Regions from separate parts of the Mesorhizobium sp. M7A.F.Ca.MR.176.00.0.0 genome, predicted to be linked through region 2. Evidence: riboswitches for the same ligand, from Rfam matches in the RefSeq annotation. Region 2 holds a riboswitch; each other region holds the start of a gene.
What was found. Region 2 has a riboswitch for thiamine pyrophosphate ahead of thiB (thiamine ABC transporter substrate binding subunit). Riboswitches for the same ligand answer to the same signal wherever they lie in the genome.
Positions count from the first base shown of each region.

Region 1: another riboswitch for thiamine pyrophosphate. It lies ahead of EOB59_RS20495 (YkoF family thiamine/hydroxymethylpyrimidine-binding protein); the one in region 2 lies ahead of thiB (thiamine ABC transporter substrate binding subunit).
Region 3: another riboswitch for thiamine pyrophosphate. It lies ahead of thiC (phosphomethylpyrimidine synthase ThiC); the one in region 2 lies ahead of thiB (thiamine ABC transporter substrate binding subunit).

Region 1 is NZ_RZTC01000062.1:9,051-13,870, forward strand. Features, by position in the region: gene EOB59_RS20480 (ABC transporter substrate-binding protein) at 1-855, opposite strand, end outside; gene EOB59_RS20485 (ABC transporter ATP-binding protein) at 848-1,615, opposite strand; gene EOB59_RS20490 (ABC transporter permease) at 1,612-2,364, opposite strand; gene EOB59_RS20495 (YkoF family thiamine/hydroxymethylpyrimidine-binding protein) at 2,468-3,076, opposite strand; TPP riboswitch at 3,067-3,180, opposite strand; gene EOB59_RS20500 (hypothetical protein) at 3,376-3,705, shown strand; gene msrA (peptide-methionine (S)-S-oxide reductase MsrA) at 3,799-4,317, opposite strand; gene EOB59_RS20510 (glycosyltransferase family 39 protein) at 4,450-4,820, opposite strand, start outside.
Region 2 is NZ_RZTC01000072.1:19,714-24,533, forward strand. Features, by position in the region: gene thiP (thiamine/thiamine pyrophosphate ABC transporter permease) at 1-917, opposite strand, end outside; partial or broken gene EOB59_RS36575 (precorrin-3B synthase) at 970-1,130, shown strand; gene thiB (thiamine ABC transporter substrate binding subunit) at 1,158-2,156, opposite strand; TPP riboswitch at 2,200-2,314, opposite strand; gene EOB59_RS22415 (thiamine diphosphokinase) at 2,402-3,046, shown strand; gene EOB59_RS22420 (ABC-F family ATP-binding cassette domain-containing protein) at 3,048-4,820, shown strand, end outside.
Region 3 is NZ_RZTC01000007.1:107,848-112,667, reverse strand. Features, by position in the region: gene EOB59_RS04800 (hypothetical protein) at 1-469, opposite strand, end outside; gene EOB59_RS04795 (metallophosphoesterase) at 472-1,809, opposite strand; TPP riboswitch at 2,886-3,002, shown strand; gene thiC (phosphomethylpyrimidine synthase ThiC) at 3,106-4,820, shown strand, end outside.

The DNA of each region.
Region 1 (4,820 bases), on a different contig from region 2:
ATGGCCGTCGATCAGCGCCTTCAGTGAGGCGTGGATCAGCGCCGGATTGGTCAACGCATCCTTGTTGGCCGCGATCAGCAGGGCTGCCGCATCTTCGGGGTGATCGACCGCGAACTGGTAGCCGCGCCGCGTCGCCTGGACAAAGGCGGCCGCAGGCTTGGGGTTTGCCTGGAGATAGGCTTCGCTCGAAGAGATCAGTGTCGTGTGCTCGTCAGGCACGCCGTAATCGGCATAGACGAAGCTGCGTTGTTTGACGCCCCTGAGCTCGGCGTCGACACCCTCCCAGGTCGAGACTTCGAGCGTGAAATCGACCGAACCGTTGGCCAGCGCCTCATAGGCTGAGGTGCCGAGCGTCACCGTCTCGAAATTGCCCTTGCCGCCATCATGGCGGATGATGGTCGATATCAGGGCGTTTTCCCAGGCGCTGCCGAAGCCGCCATAGGTCAGGCCGTCGAGGTTTCTCGGGCTTACGATCTCGCTGCGGGCCGCATTGAAGACCACGCGGCCGGTTTCCGATTGCACCACCGCATAGACGCCCTTCAGGTCCGCTCCGGCGGTTCTCTGGGTGAACAGGCTGATGGTGCCGTTGATGCCGAAATCGGCGACGCGATTTGCAACCAGCGTGCCCGCACCGGTATCGCTGTAAGGCAGGATGTCGACCTCGAGCCCGGCCTCGCGATAGAAGCCCTTGTCGCGGGCGACGAACAGTCCGATGTGGTTGGTGTTGACAGTCCAGTCGAGGGCAACGGTGACCTTTTGTGCCGATTGTGCTTGGGCTCGCCCCGATCCGGCAACGAGCGGAAGGCCTGTGGCAAGGGTCAGCAACAACGCCTGCCGGCGCGTCAAGTCAGTCATGATCGTGTCCTTTGGATGGGGTGGCGTTGAGGATGATGTCGAGAATCTCGGCCTCGAGCGTACTTGCCTGGCGCGCGGCATCGCCGCCAAGGCTGCGCGGGCGCGGCAGCGGCACCTTGATTTCACGCACGATGCGGGCCGGGCGCGCCGACAGCACATAGATGCGGTCGGACAGGAACACGGCTTCGCGCACGTCATGGGTGATCAGGAGCGCCGTCCAGCGATGATGCCGCCACATCTGTTCCAGCCAGCGCTGCATGGCCGTGCGGGTCAGCGCGTCGAGAGCGCCGAACGGCTCGTCGAGCAAAAGCATGTCGCGTTGCTGCACCACCGTGCGCAGCAAGGCCGCGCGCTGGCGCATACCGCCGGACAGTTGCGCTGGAAAATGCCGCTCGAAGCCGGCAAGCCCGAATTCGGCAAACAACGGCGCAACGCGCGCCCGCGCCGCCTGTCTCCTCATGCCTTGCACTTCGAGCCCGAGCGTCGCGTTTTCGAGGATGCGCCGCCACGGCATCAGCGCGTCACGCTGCGGCATGAAGGCGAAATGCCTGCCGTGGTCGTCGAGCGGCGCGCCGTCGAACAACATCTCGCCCTCGCCATGCTCGGCGCCGGTCAGGAGCTGGAAGAGTGTCGATTTGCCGGCGCCCGAGGGTCCAAGGATCGAGACGAATTCACCAGCGCCGACGCTAAGCGAAATATCGGCCAGCACGTCGAGCCCACCGAACGCCTTGCGCACATGCCGCAGCTCGAGCCGGTTCATCGCCAGGCCCCCTTCCCGGCGGTTTCCTTGCCGGCCCGCTCCCAGGGCATCGCGAGGCGCTGCAGCAGTACAGTCAACCCGAACAGGACAAGTGTCAGCGCGGCACTCACTCCGACGGCGGCAAGAACCAGGTCAGGACGGAAATTGTTCTTGGCGTTGAGCATGTAGATGCCCAGCCCCTTCGCGGCCCCCGCATATTCGGCGAAGATCGCGCCGACCACGGCGTAGGTGATGGAGATCCTCAAACCAGCGAAGAAATAGGGCAGCGCCGAAGGCAGCCGTGCCAGCACGAAGATGCGCCAGCGCCCTGCCCCCATGGCGCGCAGCATTTGCCCGATCTCGGCCTCGGTCGACTCATAACCCTCGACCAACGCAACCAGCATCGGAAAGAAGGTAACCAGCGCCACCAGCATGATCTTGGGCGCCAGCCCGAAGCCGAACCAGAGCACCACCAGCGGCGCGATCGCCACCAGCGGCAAGGTCTGGCTGACGATTAAGACAGGAAACATCGCACGCCGCAGCGGCTGGAAGAAGTCGACCAGCGTTGACAGCACGAAGGCAGCGCTGAGCGAACAGGCAAAGCCGAGCAGCGTGGCGCCGATGGTCGGAATGGCGTTGTCGGCCAGCGCCTGGCGATTGAGCAGCGCTTGCTCGAAAACGCGCGACGGCGCCGGCAGTGTCGTCGGCCTGATGCCGGAATAGGTGGCATAAAGCTCCCACGCCAGCAGGAGCAAACCGACCGAGATCATGGCCGGCATTGCCTTGACAAGAAGGCTCGCGATCGGGCGCGAAGCGACTGATGATGTGGCCACGGGAGATAACCTTTGACGGCAGCGCGAAAGCGCGGCTGGCTCAGACAGCCGACGGGCTGTTGGCCGAGACCGTGACGTCGAGGGTTACGTGGCCGGCGCCTGGTCCGAAGCGGCAGAAGGCCTCGTCCAGCGCCGAAAAGATCGCACCGGCATCACCGCGCAGTTTCGTGCAGAAATGCTTGGAACGCTCATAGACGCCGGACTGCTTGAGAAAATCGATGCAGCCGTAGATCTCGTCCATGTGGTCGTCGGTGCCCATCACATAGAGCGAGAACTGCGCCGCCGCCGGCTGGCCGGTGGCAGCAGCATTGCGCACCGCCGCGATGGCCGCATCCTTGCGCGGGCCGAGTGGCCCAACAGGCCCGCCAAGTGCATCGGAGCGGCAGATCGGATCATCCGGCTCGCCAGGGCACCCGCGCGAGATGGTGGCCGACAACACGCAATGTTTGCCGCTGCGTGCCGCCGCCACGAAGAGGTCGCGCATGGCGGGAAACAGCACTTCGGGCGGCCCGACCAGCAAGGTCGAGATGTCGTCGGTCTCGATCCTGAGCTTGTCGCGCCAGGGATCGAGCGCACCGAGCGCGCCAAGAATGACACCGACGAAATCGTCGGTCATGGGGTATAGGGAAATCTGTGCGCCTGAAAACATCGCCCGCCTCGCTCCGCTGGTATTACCCAGATCAGCTTCTAGGGTCTGTGGGCTTGCCGCCCCCGTCTCAGCCCCGACCGTACGGAGCACCCCTGTGGATGTGCGCCTTAAAGCATCATTCGAGTTCAAGGGAAAGCCGTTTTTTCAGAGCACTGCGCCAAAAGCATTGCGCCAGTCACGGTGCGCCTGTGCGGAATTTTGTCGGGAACCTTCGCCGCTGCGACCGGTTGTCCCCACAGTCGCAACGCGATCACTTTGGTAGAAAACAAGCGACGACTTCACAGAAATGGAGACAAACCATGTTCATGAAAATCCTCGCAGCTTCGGTTCTCACCATTGGTCTGGCCACGTCAGCCATGGCGCAAAGCGCCGGCAGCAACAACGCAAATGGAAGCGGCAGCGGCAAATCGGTGACGGTTGAGCCGAACACGCCGGCTTCACCGAATACGGTCGAGCCGGACACTGTCGACCCGGGCACGACCAACAGCACGACTGGCACGGTAGGAGATATGAATTCAAACGCGGATCAGAATTGCCCGGCAAGTCCGCAGGGGGCGCAGGCAGATGCCAACGGCACCTCCCCGGGCACCACCTCGCCGACAGTCAACGACAACAATTGCGGCAAGTAATCTGCACGCGATCGAACCAAAGCCGCGGAGCACAACCTCCGCGGCTTTGTTCTACCACGACGCGGGGATCGGGGTTTGGTACAACCTTGAACTCTACGAAACCGCCGTCTCGCGAACCGGCAGCTTCCAGCCTGGCCTGACGAAGTGGCAGGTGTATCCGTTGGGATATTTCTCCAGATAGTCCTGATGCTCGGGCTCGGCTTCCCAGAACGGACCAACGGGTGCGACTTCGGTGATGACCTTGCCCGGCCACAGGCCCGAGGCATCGACATCGGCGATGGTGTCCTCGGCGACGCGCTTCTGTTCGTCGCTGGTGTAATAGATCGCCGAGCGATAACTCGTCCCGACATCGTTGCCCTGGCGGTTGCGGGTCGTCGGATCGTGGATCTGGAAAAAGCGTTCCAGCAGCGTGCGATAGCTTATGATGGCCGGATCGAAATTGATCTCGATGGCTTCGGCGTGGGTGCCGTGGTTGCGGTAGGTGGCGTTGGGCACGTCGCCGCCGCTGTAGCCGACACGGGTGGAGATGACGCCGGGATAGCGCCGTATCAAATCCTGCATGCCCCAGAAACAGCCGCCGGCAAGGACTGCACGTTCGGTCGAAGTCGCCATGTCACGTCTCCTCAAAAGCAATTCCAGGAAAAGTGTGTGGCGGTTTTCCGTCTGGAATTGCGTGAAAGCAAGTGGTCTCGCCATAAATGGGCATTGTCACCTGCTTCGTCCAGCGGACGCGGTGGATCTACCTCAATTGCTCGGTTGGGCGAGGCTGTCGATCAAACCCAGTAGCTTCATGCCAGGCGGAATGGCGGCAAAGCTGATCGCCACCGGTGGTGCCCTGAGCGACCAGTCGAAAAGAACGGTCTTGACCGGGATGTTTCCCAGCCACGCCAGCAGCCGAGGTGGCACGCCGCTCCCGGGCCAGACCAGAAGCATGCCGTGATCGCGCAGCCGCTGGCTGGTGATCCAGGGGGCGAGCCGCATGTCGAGGTCTGTGAAGATCGACGGCTTGTCATAGGCGTTGAGGCCCGCCAGCAACGCGATGCGGGTATCGCCGCCGACGATGTCGAGCCGACCGGGCACCGCCGCGTGCCAGACCGCCTCGGCTTCGTCCGAAA
Region 2 (4,820 bases):
ATCGGCCCAACGACGAACAGCAGCGCCAGGATGATGACTAGCGCGTTCAACCAGGTCTCGCTCCGATTCACCGAGATATAGCGGCGTTGCGCGACCGGCAAATTGGTGTCGCCGACCACATTGGCGCCAAGGCGCGTCAGGGCCAGCACAACGATAAAGGTCAGGGCGATCTGCAACAGCGTCAGTGTAACGGCCCGCGCGGGATCGAAATCGAAGCGCAGGGCCTGGTAGATGCCGACCTCCAGCGTCGTCGCGGCCGGCCCGCCGCCGAGCGTCAGCACGATCGTGAAGGATGTGATGCAGAGCATGAACACAAGCCCGGCGACGCCGGGCAGTGCGGCGCGCAGCGTTGGCCATTCGATCAGCCGGAACGCCGGCCGCGCCGCCATGCCGAGTTGGCTCGCCAACCGCCATTGGTCGGCCGGTATGGTCTGCAGCGCCTCGAGGAACAGCCGCGTCGCCAGCGGCAGGTTGAAGAAGACATGGGCGACGAGGATGCCGGACAGGCCATAGATACCCGGCCAGCTTCCGCCGCCGATCAAGGCAAGCACGCCGGCGAAATAGCCGGCACGGCCATAAAGCGCCAGAATGCCGAGCGCTGCGACAATAGCCGGCAGCGCCAACGGCACGGCGAAGATCTGCAGGATGAAGGCGCGGCCGAAGAAACGTGGATGTCGCGACAGAGCGCGCGCCACGAACAGCGCCGGGATGGCCGAAAGCAGCGTCGAGAGCGCCGCTTGCCAGAGCGTGAAGCGAATGACGCGAAGCAGATAGGGATCGAAGGCTGCCCAGGCGCCCGAGAAATCATGGGCGCCCTCGAAAAGCAGGCCGGCAAACGCGCCGCCGATCAGCAGCGCGATCGCGGCAAGCGCGACAATGCCGGCGCTGACGCGGGGATCAGAGGCTGCGCGTCGCACGCCGGACCACCAATCTCCGGATCGCGGCACTTACAAAGGATTGCGTTCCTTCGCGCCCCCCTCTGTCCTGCCGGACATCTCCCCCACAAGGGGGGAGATTGGCAATTTCGACGCCTCGCTCACTCCAGCAGCATTGGCGATTGGCGAAATCGCCGATGGCAGCCAATCTCCCCCCAAGCGGGGGAGATGTCCGGCAGGACAGAGGGGGGCGCCGTAGAGCACTCATCTTCGATAGCAAACTTATTTGCTCATCACCGCAAGCCATTCATCGACCCAGGCCTTGCGATTGGCAGCGACCTCTTGCGGGCTGAACAGCAAGGTCTTGGTCGGCTTGACCAGTTTGTCAAAGGCCGGATTGAGCGGCTTGTCGGTCTTGCCGGCCGGGAACATCCAGTTGGTCTCGGGAATGGCATCCTGGAATTTAGGCCCGGTCATGAAGGCCATAAACTTGGCCGCCAGCGGATTCTTGGCTCCCGTCGTGGTGATACCCGCCACCTCGATCTGCAGATACTCGCCCTCCTCGAAGGAGGCCGCCTGGTAGCGCCCGGTGTTCTCGGCGATCATGTGATAGGCCGGCGACGTCGTGTAGGACAGCACCATCGGCGCCTCGCCCTTGGTGAACAGCCCATAGGCCTCGCTCCAGCCCGGCGTCACGGTCAGCACCTTCGGCTTGAGCTTGGCCCAGGCCTCCGGCGCCTTGTCGCCATAAACCGACTTGACCCACAGAAGCAGGCCGAGGCCCGGCGTCGAGGTGCGTGGATCCTGGATGACGATCTTGTCGTCGGCACTGCCTTCGACCAGCTCTTTCAGGCTTTTCGGCGGGTTCCTCAGCTTCTCGGTGTCGTAGACGACAGCGAAATAGCCGTAATCAAAGGGGACAAAAGTATCGTCGCTCCAGCCACCCGGCACGTTGACATCAGTTACGCCGCCATGCGGCGCGAACAAGCCTGAGGCCTTGGCATCGGCGGTGAGATTGGTGTCGAGGCCAAGCACGATATCGGCCTTGGTCGATGCGCCTTCCAATCTGACGCGGTTGAGCAACGCGACGCCGTCGGCGACCGAGACGAACTCGACATCGCAGCCGCATTCGGCCTCGAACGCCTTCTTCACCACGGGACCCGGACCCCAGTCGGCGGTAAAACTCTCATAGGTGTAGACGGTGAGCTTGTCCTTGGCCAAGGCCGGTCCGGACAAGGCCACGACCGTTGCTGAAACAAGAGCGTATAAAAGCGTGCGCATCGGCGCCTCCTTCGTTCGAATTGAAAGGAATTGAGGCGTCGGACTGTCCGAAACGTCTAATCCCTCCGCCGGTACAAACCGGATCAGGTTCAGCGGGTTGGCGAGACTGCCTCTCAGCCGGTCCGCGAAGATCGCGTCCGGCACCCCGTTAGAGCGTTTCGACACATAGGCCGGCCCGATCCGCCACGCAAGTGGGAGTTTGCCGCCTTCCGTTTCCCGTGCCGGGCTGGTAAGGGCCACACGATATGAGCACATTCACCATCCTGCTTGGCGGCGATCTCATCCGCACGCCACGGCTCGACCGTCAGGTCGAAGGCTCCCGCGTCATCGCCGCCGACGCCGGCATAGGCCATGCGCAGTTGCTGGGCCTCGTGCCGGAGCTGTGGGTGGGTGATTTCGATTCCGTGCCGGCGAACCTGCCGGACGATCTCGCTTCCGTGCCGCGCCGGACCTTCCCGGCGGAAAAGGACCAGACCGATGGCGAACTGGCCATCGCCGCAGCACTCGAGCGCGGCGCGACCCGGCTGGTGCTCGCCGGTGCTTTCGGCGGCAAGCGCGCCGACCACGCTTTCCTGCATCTGGCGCTTGCCTTGCGGCTGGCCGAAGCAGGGACCGATGTGCTCCTGACCAGCGGCGCCCAGGAAGGCATTCCCCTGCTGCGCGGAACGGCCGGCTTCGACTATGCCGATGGCACGCTGTTTTCGGTGCTCGGCTTTTCCGAGCTTGCCGGGTTGACCGTCACCGGCGCCAAATGGCCGCTGAACCACGTCAAGGTGGCCTTCGGTTCGTCGCTGACCATTTCCAACGAGGTCAAGGGCCGCCTCGAAATCGCGCTCGGCCATGGCCGCGCGATGCTGCTCGCTCATCCCTATCCCTTACCTGAAAGCTGACATGGCCCCGCCCCTTCTCAACCTCGACGGGATAAAACTGACCTTCGGCGGCACGCCGCTGCTCGATGGCGCCGCCTTGACGGCTTCGGCCGGCGACAAGATCGCACTGGTCGGCCGCAACGGGTCGGGCAAGTCGACCCTGCTGAAGATCGCCGCCGGCCTGATCGAGCCGCAGGACGGCGAGGTGTTCCGCCAGCCTTCGGCAACTGTCCGCTATTTGCCGCAGATGCCCGACATGGAGGGCTTTGCCACTGTCCGCGCCTATGTCGAGGCCGGGCTTGGCCCTGCCGACGATCCCTACCGCGCCAGCTATCTGATGGAGCATCTCGGACTGTCGGGTGAGGAACGTCCGAACGATCTGTCGGGCGGCGAGGCGAGGCGTGCTGCCCTTGCCCGCGTCATGGCGCCGGAGCCAGACATCCTGCTGCTCGATGAGCCGACCAATCATCTCGACCTCTCGGTCATCGAATGGCTGGAAGAAGAACTCATCCGCACCTCCTCGGCACTGATCGTCATCTCGCACGACCGCCGCTTTCTCGAACGTGTGTCGCGCGCCACCATCTGGCTCGATCGCGGCCAGACCCGCAGGCTGGACAAGGGCTTTGGCCATTTCGAGGAATGGCGCGACCTGGTCCTGGAGGAAGAAGAGCGCGAGCAGCATAAACTCGGCCGCCAGATCGTTCGCGAAGAGCATTGGCTGCGCTACGGCGTGACGGCGCGGCGCAAGCGAAACATGCGCCGGCTCGGCGAGTTGCAGACCATGCGCCAGCGTTTTCGCGGCCATCGCGGTGCCGAAGGGTCGGCGACCATGGTGGCGAGCGACGCCGCCGAGTCCGGCAAGCTGGTGATCGAGGCGAAGAACATCGAGAAGAGCTTTGGCGATCTAACCGTGGTCAAGGGGTTTTCGACCCGCATCCAGCGCGGCGATCGCGTCGGCCTGGTCGGGCCGAACGGCGCCGGCAAGACGACGCTCTTGAAGATGCTGACCGGCGAGATGAAGCCGGACGCCGGTTCGGTGCGGCTCGGCACCAATCTGGAGATCGCCACGCTCGACCAGAAGCGCGAGGCGGTCGACCCGCAGGAGACGCTGGCGCAATATCTCACCGACGGGCGCGGCGAGAACCTCGTCATCAATGGCGAGCAGCGCCACGTCGTCTCCTACATGAAGGATTTCCTGTTCAAGCCGGAGCAGGCACGCACCCCAGTGCGCGAATTGTCCGGCGGCGAGCGGGCACGGCTCTTGCTGGCGCGCGTGCTGGCGCGGCCGGCAAACCTTCTGGTGCTCGACGAGCCGACCAACGATCTCGATATGGAGACGCTGGAACTGCTGCAGGAACTGGTCGCTGGCTTTGCCGGCACCGTCATACTGGTCAGCCACGACCGCGATTTCCTCGACCGCACCGTGACCAGCCTGATCGCACCGGATGGTGACGGCCGCTGGATCGAATATGCCGGCGGCTACTCCGACATGCTGGCGCAGCGCGGCGGCACCAGGCTGGACGACCGCAAGGCGCGCGCGAAGGCCGAAAACGGCGAAGCGCCAGTGACGGCCAAGAGTGAAGCGGCTGCGCCAAAGGGGCCAGCGAAGAAACTGTCGTTCAAGCAGAAATTCGCGCTGGAATCGCTGCCCAAAAAAATCGAGGCTGTGACGGCTTCGATCTCAAGGCTGGAGAACAACATCGCCGATCCGGCCTATTACGAGCGCGACCCGGCCTCGTTCCAAAAGACGATCGCCGCCCTCGACAAGGAGCGCGCTACGCTGGCGGCGCTCGAG
Region 3 (4,820 bases), on a different contig from region 2:
GCACTTCGCGATGCAGTGCCAGGGCGACGTCCCTATCTTCGGAGGCCCGGTATTTCAAGTGGCCGTCGCGTCTGAGCTGGCCGATGCTCTCGAGCAGGCGTTCGACTATCTTCAGCTCCAGATAGTGAGAGAAGATTACGAATTGCCGCGGGATCACGGCGGCCGTGTCGAAGCGTATCCGCTCCGGAATGAGGTTCAGAACGGCGTTGTCGATTAGGGGCGAGAATGTCTCATTGAGCTGGAAGAAGACGCCATACCAGGCGAGCTTGCCGACTTGGTCCGCGAGACTTTTGTCTTCAAGAATATGGACTGTGGAAAGCGAGCGAAGAATGCTGGTCTTGCCGCTGCCTCTCGTCCCTGCGACGAAGACCGGCTTGGCGGCGGCAGAAATCAACGCCGACTTCTGACTGAACCACAGTATCGGGCGGCTTTCGTACTCGATCCTGTTGGGGCCGAACGGATTCTCCATCGCTATTCGTCCCTTACCTTAATGCGCCAAGCCGAGTTTGCCTTGGTGAGGCCGTCTATCTCGATGAAGCGCGCCGCTTGGAGCATCAGAAGAGAGTCTTCCAGATCTAGCCCGAGCTCGGCGGAGGCAGCAATCTCAGTGATCTCGTCCCAGAAGAGTAACCCATTCCCGCGCCTGGTGGCATGGTCGCGCAGTCGGCGCAGCAGGTCAAACGTGTCGTTGTTCAGAAAGGCCTTGCCGTTGGACATGGTGGAAATAAAGCAATGTTCGCCTTCCATGACCGTCCCGTCGGCGACATTGGTGCGGTAGGGTATAAGTCGGATGCCGACGAGCTCTCCCTGATCGGTCGTGAAGAAGACGAGCTCATTGAAACCTGACTGTATCTCTGGTGCTGAGATGCAGATCAATTTGCCGTCCGGAAACCTTGGATCGTTGACGATCTCGACCGGATCAGCATGTATGTGTCCATGCAGGTAGACGATAGGCTTGTTGCCCTGCAGCAGCTGAGTTCTGACAAATCCGCTGTTGAGCATCTCCGCGTATGGCGTAATGCGCGGAGTCTTTTGTGGCAGCAGATTGTGATGGCCGATCATGATGCCGTAACGCATGTCGGGCTGCTGGAGCAATTCCTGTAGGCCTGCAAGCATCTCACGCGAGATGTATGGCGTGTCCATCTGACCGTAATACTCGTCGTCGGACGCCTCCTTGTCTGGATCGCTGGGAGGTGTCGCGGGCGAATGTCCCGAGATGTCCGGCGAGCCGAGATCTACAGGCTCTGTAGAAGGACTGAGTGCCTCGAGACGATCACGAAGGAACGCGGGAAGGTTTTGAAGCTCCCAACTGCCTATCGCTGTGTTGACGAGGATGAAGTTTGCGCCTGCGGATCCTGTCGGAAGTCTGAAGTGCACGGGTTGGTCCACGGGAACGGTCTGCCAACCCAAGCGGGCGGCTAAACTCGCCATTTCGCTGAATTTCTCAGTCGGTCCAAGTTCGCGCGCGTCATCACGGTTCACATCGTGATTTCCCGGTACGAATATCAACGGAAGCGCCTTTGAACTGCGTCCCTGTGCGCGGCAGAGCAACGTGAAATGCTGGAATGCCGAAGCAATGAAGGTCTTGTCGCCACGGCTCGTGAAATCCCCCATGAAGGCGATCGAATCCAAGGGCTTCGAAGTCGTCAGCCGCCGAAGTTTCGTCAAGACGGCACGCAGCGAAGACGCGCGTAGCTTCTGCGTTATTTTCGGAGCGAACTTGCTATCCTTGGCATCGATGTTGCTAGAGGAAGGATGCCAGTCCGGATAGTGAATATCGCCTACTTGAAGGATTCGCACCCGCCGCATAACTCGCCCCCCTGCCGAGAGCCATAGACTAATCCGTTCGCTTTTGCCAAGCGCGAACGATCATCCGCAGTGTCCTTAACGAGGTAGCCTGCACTTTTCGAGAATTGCCACGGCGGCTATTTTTCGGCTGTGAAGCACACGAGACCCGTGACGTGAGACCCAGTTGCTCAATGCCCAGTTGCTCAATGCCCAGTTGCTCAATGAGCTTTCTTACGAATAAGGGAGAATTTCCGCGGCCGGACTATCTCTGAGCGAGCGTGCATGACTGCCAACGGAAGGTCTTGCACGCACCCTTGCGATCTTGAGCAATGGTCGCCATGACTTTCTTCTTGCAGGCTTTTGAGTGGCCCAGCCTGCGATCACCAGACCCCACCGATTCTAAAGAGCGTGGCAGATGGGATAGTCGAGGTTGCCCGTGCACAGTCACGCTCAGGGCTTGCGCCGCCCAGAGGACACGCTGAAAAGGCAGATTGGGGCGCAAGCACGCCATTCACGAGAGGTTCGACATGAAGACCATGCAAGAAAAAGACATTCCGGCATTCGTACAAGCAGTTGTGGACGCCGGCTGCAAAATTTGCGCGATTGGCAACTTGGGATACGTCTTTGGCGATGCTGATTTCACGCCAGCGCAACGGAGGGCCGTCGAGCCACAGCTGCGTAGGATACGGCGAACGCGATCATCTCATGAACGAGATAGCTGTATATCTGCGGTCGATCGGACGCCATGTCGAGGTTGAGCCGAAGACAGGTATTTCCTGATGGCCGTGATCGCGAGAAGCCGTCTTCCAACCTCTGAATCCTAAAGGAGGTGACCCCCAAGGCCGTTCGTCACCTTCGACCAGAATAACCACATCCGTGACCGCCTGAGCTACTTGGTCGATACGCGCACATGGCCAATACAGTTTCTCCATCCTTCACGAAGCGAATGAGGCTTTGGCCATTCAGCCCCGGTCTACGGGGCGTGACTTGTCCCCGATGCATGCGCGAGCTCTCCGCCCGGCTGGCCGCCGGTCGTCGCCACCGGCCGAAGGCGCCCGAATGCGCTTGACAAGATAGCGTCAGCCCGTTCAACCTAAGGCATTCACCAGGGGAGTCCCGGCAAGGGGCTGAGATACTGCTGGCTTTCGCGGCGCAGTGACCCGTTGAACCTGATCCAGTTCATACTGGCGTAGGGACGGTGCAAGCGCTTTGCGGGAGTTTACGCCCGAGGTCCTGCTGCAGCAGGTCTACAGAAGCGTCTTTTCATCCTTCCGGCACAGAACTGGGTCTCCAATGCATGAGCAAAGGAGCCTCACGATGAATGCCCTCACCCCCGCCGTATCGACGGGACCACTGCCCGCCTCGCGGAAAATCCACAAGCCCGGCGTCCTCTACCCACAGATCAGGGTGCCGATGCGCGAGATTTCCGTCCATCCGACGGCCGGCGAACCGCCCGTCACCGTCTACGATCCGTCCGGCCCCTACACCGATCCATCAGTCGAAACCAGCATCGAAAAAGGCCTTGCCCGGCTTCGCCACGAATGGGTCACGGCGCGTGGCGATGTCGAAGCCTATGACGGCCGCCACGTCCGGCCGGAAGACAATGGATTCGCCACCGGCGAGCGCCTGACACCGGAATTTCCGATACGCAATCGGCCGCTCAAGGCCAAGCAGGGCAAGGCGGTGACCCAACTTGCCTATGCGCGCGCCGGCATCATCACGCCAGAAATGGAGTTCGTAGCCATCCGCGAGAATCTCGGCCGCGAGGTGATGCGCGGCAAGCTGCAACGCGACGGCGAAGCCTTCGGCGCGGCGATCCCAGATTTCGTCACACCCGAATTCGTGCGCGACGAGGTGGCGCGCGGACGCGCAATCATTCCCGCCAACATCAATCATCCCGAGAGCGAGCCGATGATCATCGGTCGCAATTTTCTGGTCAAGATCAACGCCAACATCGGTAACTCGGCTGTCACATCGTCGATGGCCGAAGAGGTCGAAAAAATGGTCTGGGCGATCCGCTGGGGCGCGGACACGGTGATGGACCTGTCGACCGGCCGCAACATCCACAACATCCGCGACTGGATCGTGCGCAATGCGCCGGTGCCGATCGGTACGGTGCCGCTCTATCAGGCGCTGGAAAAGGTCAACGGCATCGCCGAGGATCTGAACTGGGAGGTCTACCGCGACACGCTGATCGAGCAGGCCGAGCAAGGCGTCGACTATTTCACCATCCACGCCGGCGTGCGGCTGCACTACATCCCGCTGACCGTCGACCGGGTCACGGGCATCGTCTCGCGCGGCGGCTCGATCATGGCCAAATGGTGCCTGCACCATCACCGGGAGAGCTTCCTCTACGAGCATTTCGAGGAGATCTGCGACATCGCCAGAGCCTATGACGTCTCCTTCTCGCTCGGCGACGGCCTTCGTCCCGGTTCAATCGCCGATGCGAACGACGCGGCGCAATTCGCCGAACTGGAAACACTTGGAGAACTCACCAAGATTGCCTGGGCAAAGGACTGCCAGGTGATGATCGAAGGCCCGGGCCATGTCCCCATGCACAAGATCAAGCAGAACATGGACAAGCAGCTCGCAGTGTGCGGTGAGGCGCCGTTCTACACGTTGGGGCCGCTGACGACCGACATCGCGCCGGGCTATGACCACATCACCTCAGGGATAGGTGCCGCCATGATAGGCTGGTTCGGGACCGCAATGCTTTGCTACGTCACGCCGAAAGAGCATCTCGGCCTTCCCGACCGCAACGACGTCAAGATTGGCGTGATCACCTACAAGATAGCCGCCCATGCAGCCGATCTGGCGAAGGGCCATCCGGCAGCGAAAACCAGGGATGATGCCCTTTCGCGCGCGCGCTTCGAGTTCCGCTGGGAGGACCAGTTCAACCTGTCGCTCGACCCCGAAACCGCACGGTCCTTCCACGACCAGACCTTGCCCAAGGAGGCGCACAAGCTGGCACATTTTTGTTCGATGTGCGGGCCGAAATTCTGCTCCATGCGCATTTCCCACGACATCCGTGC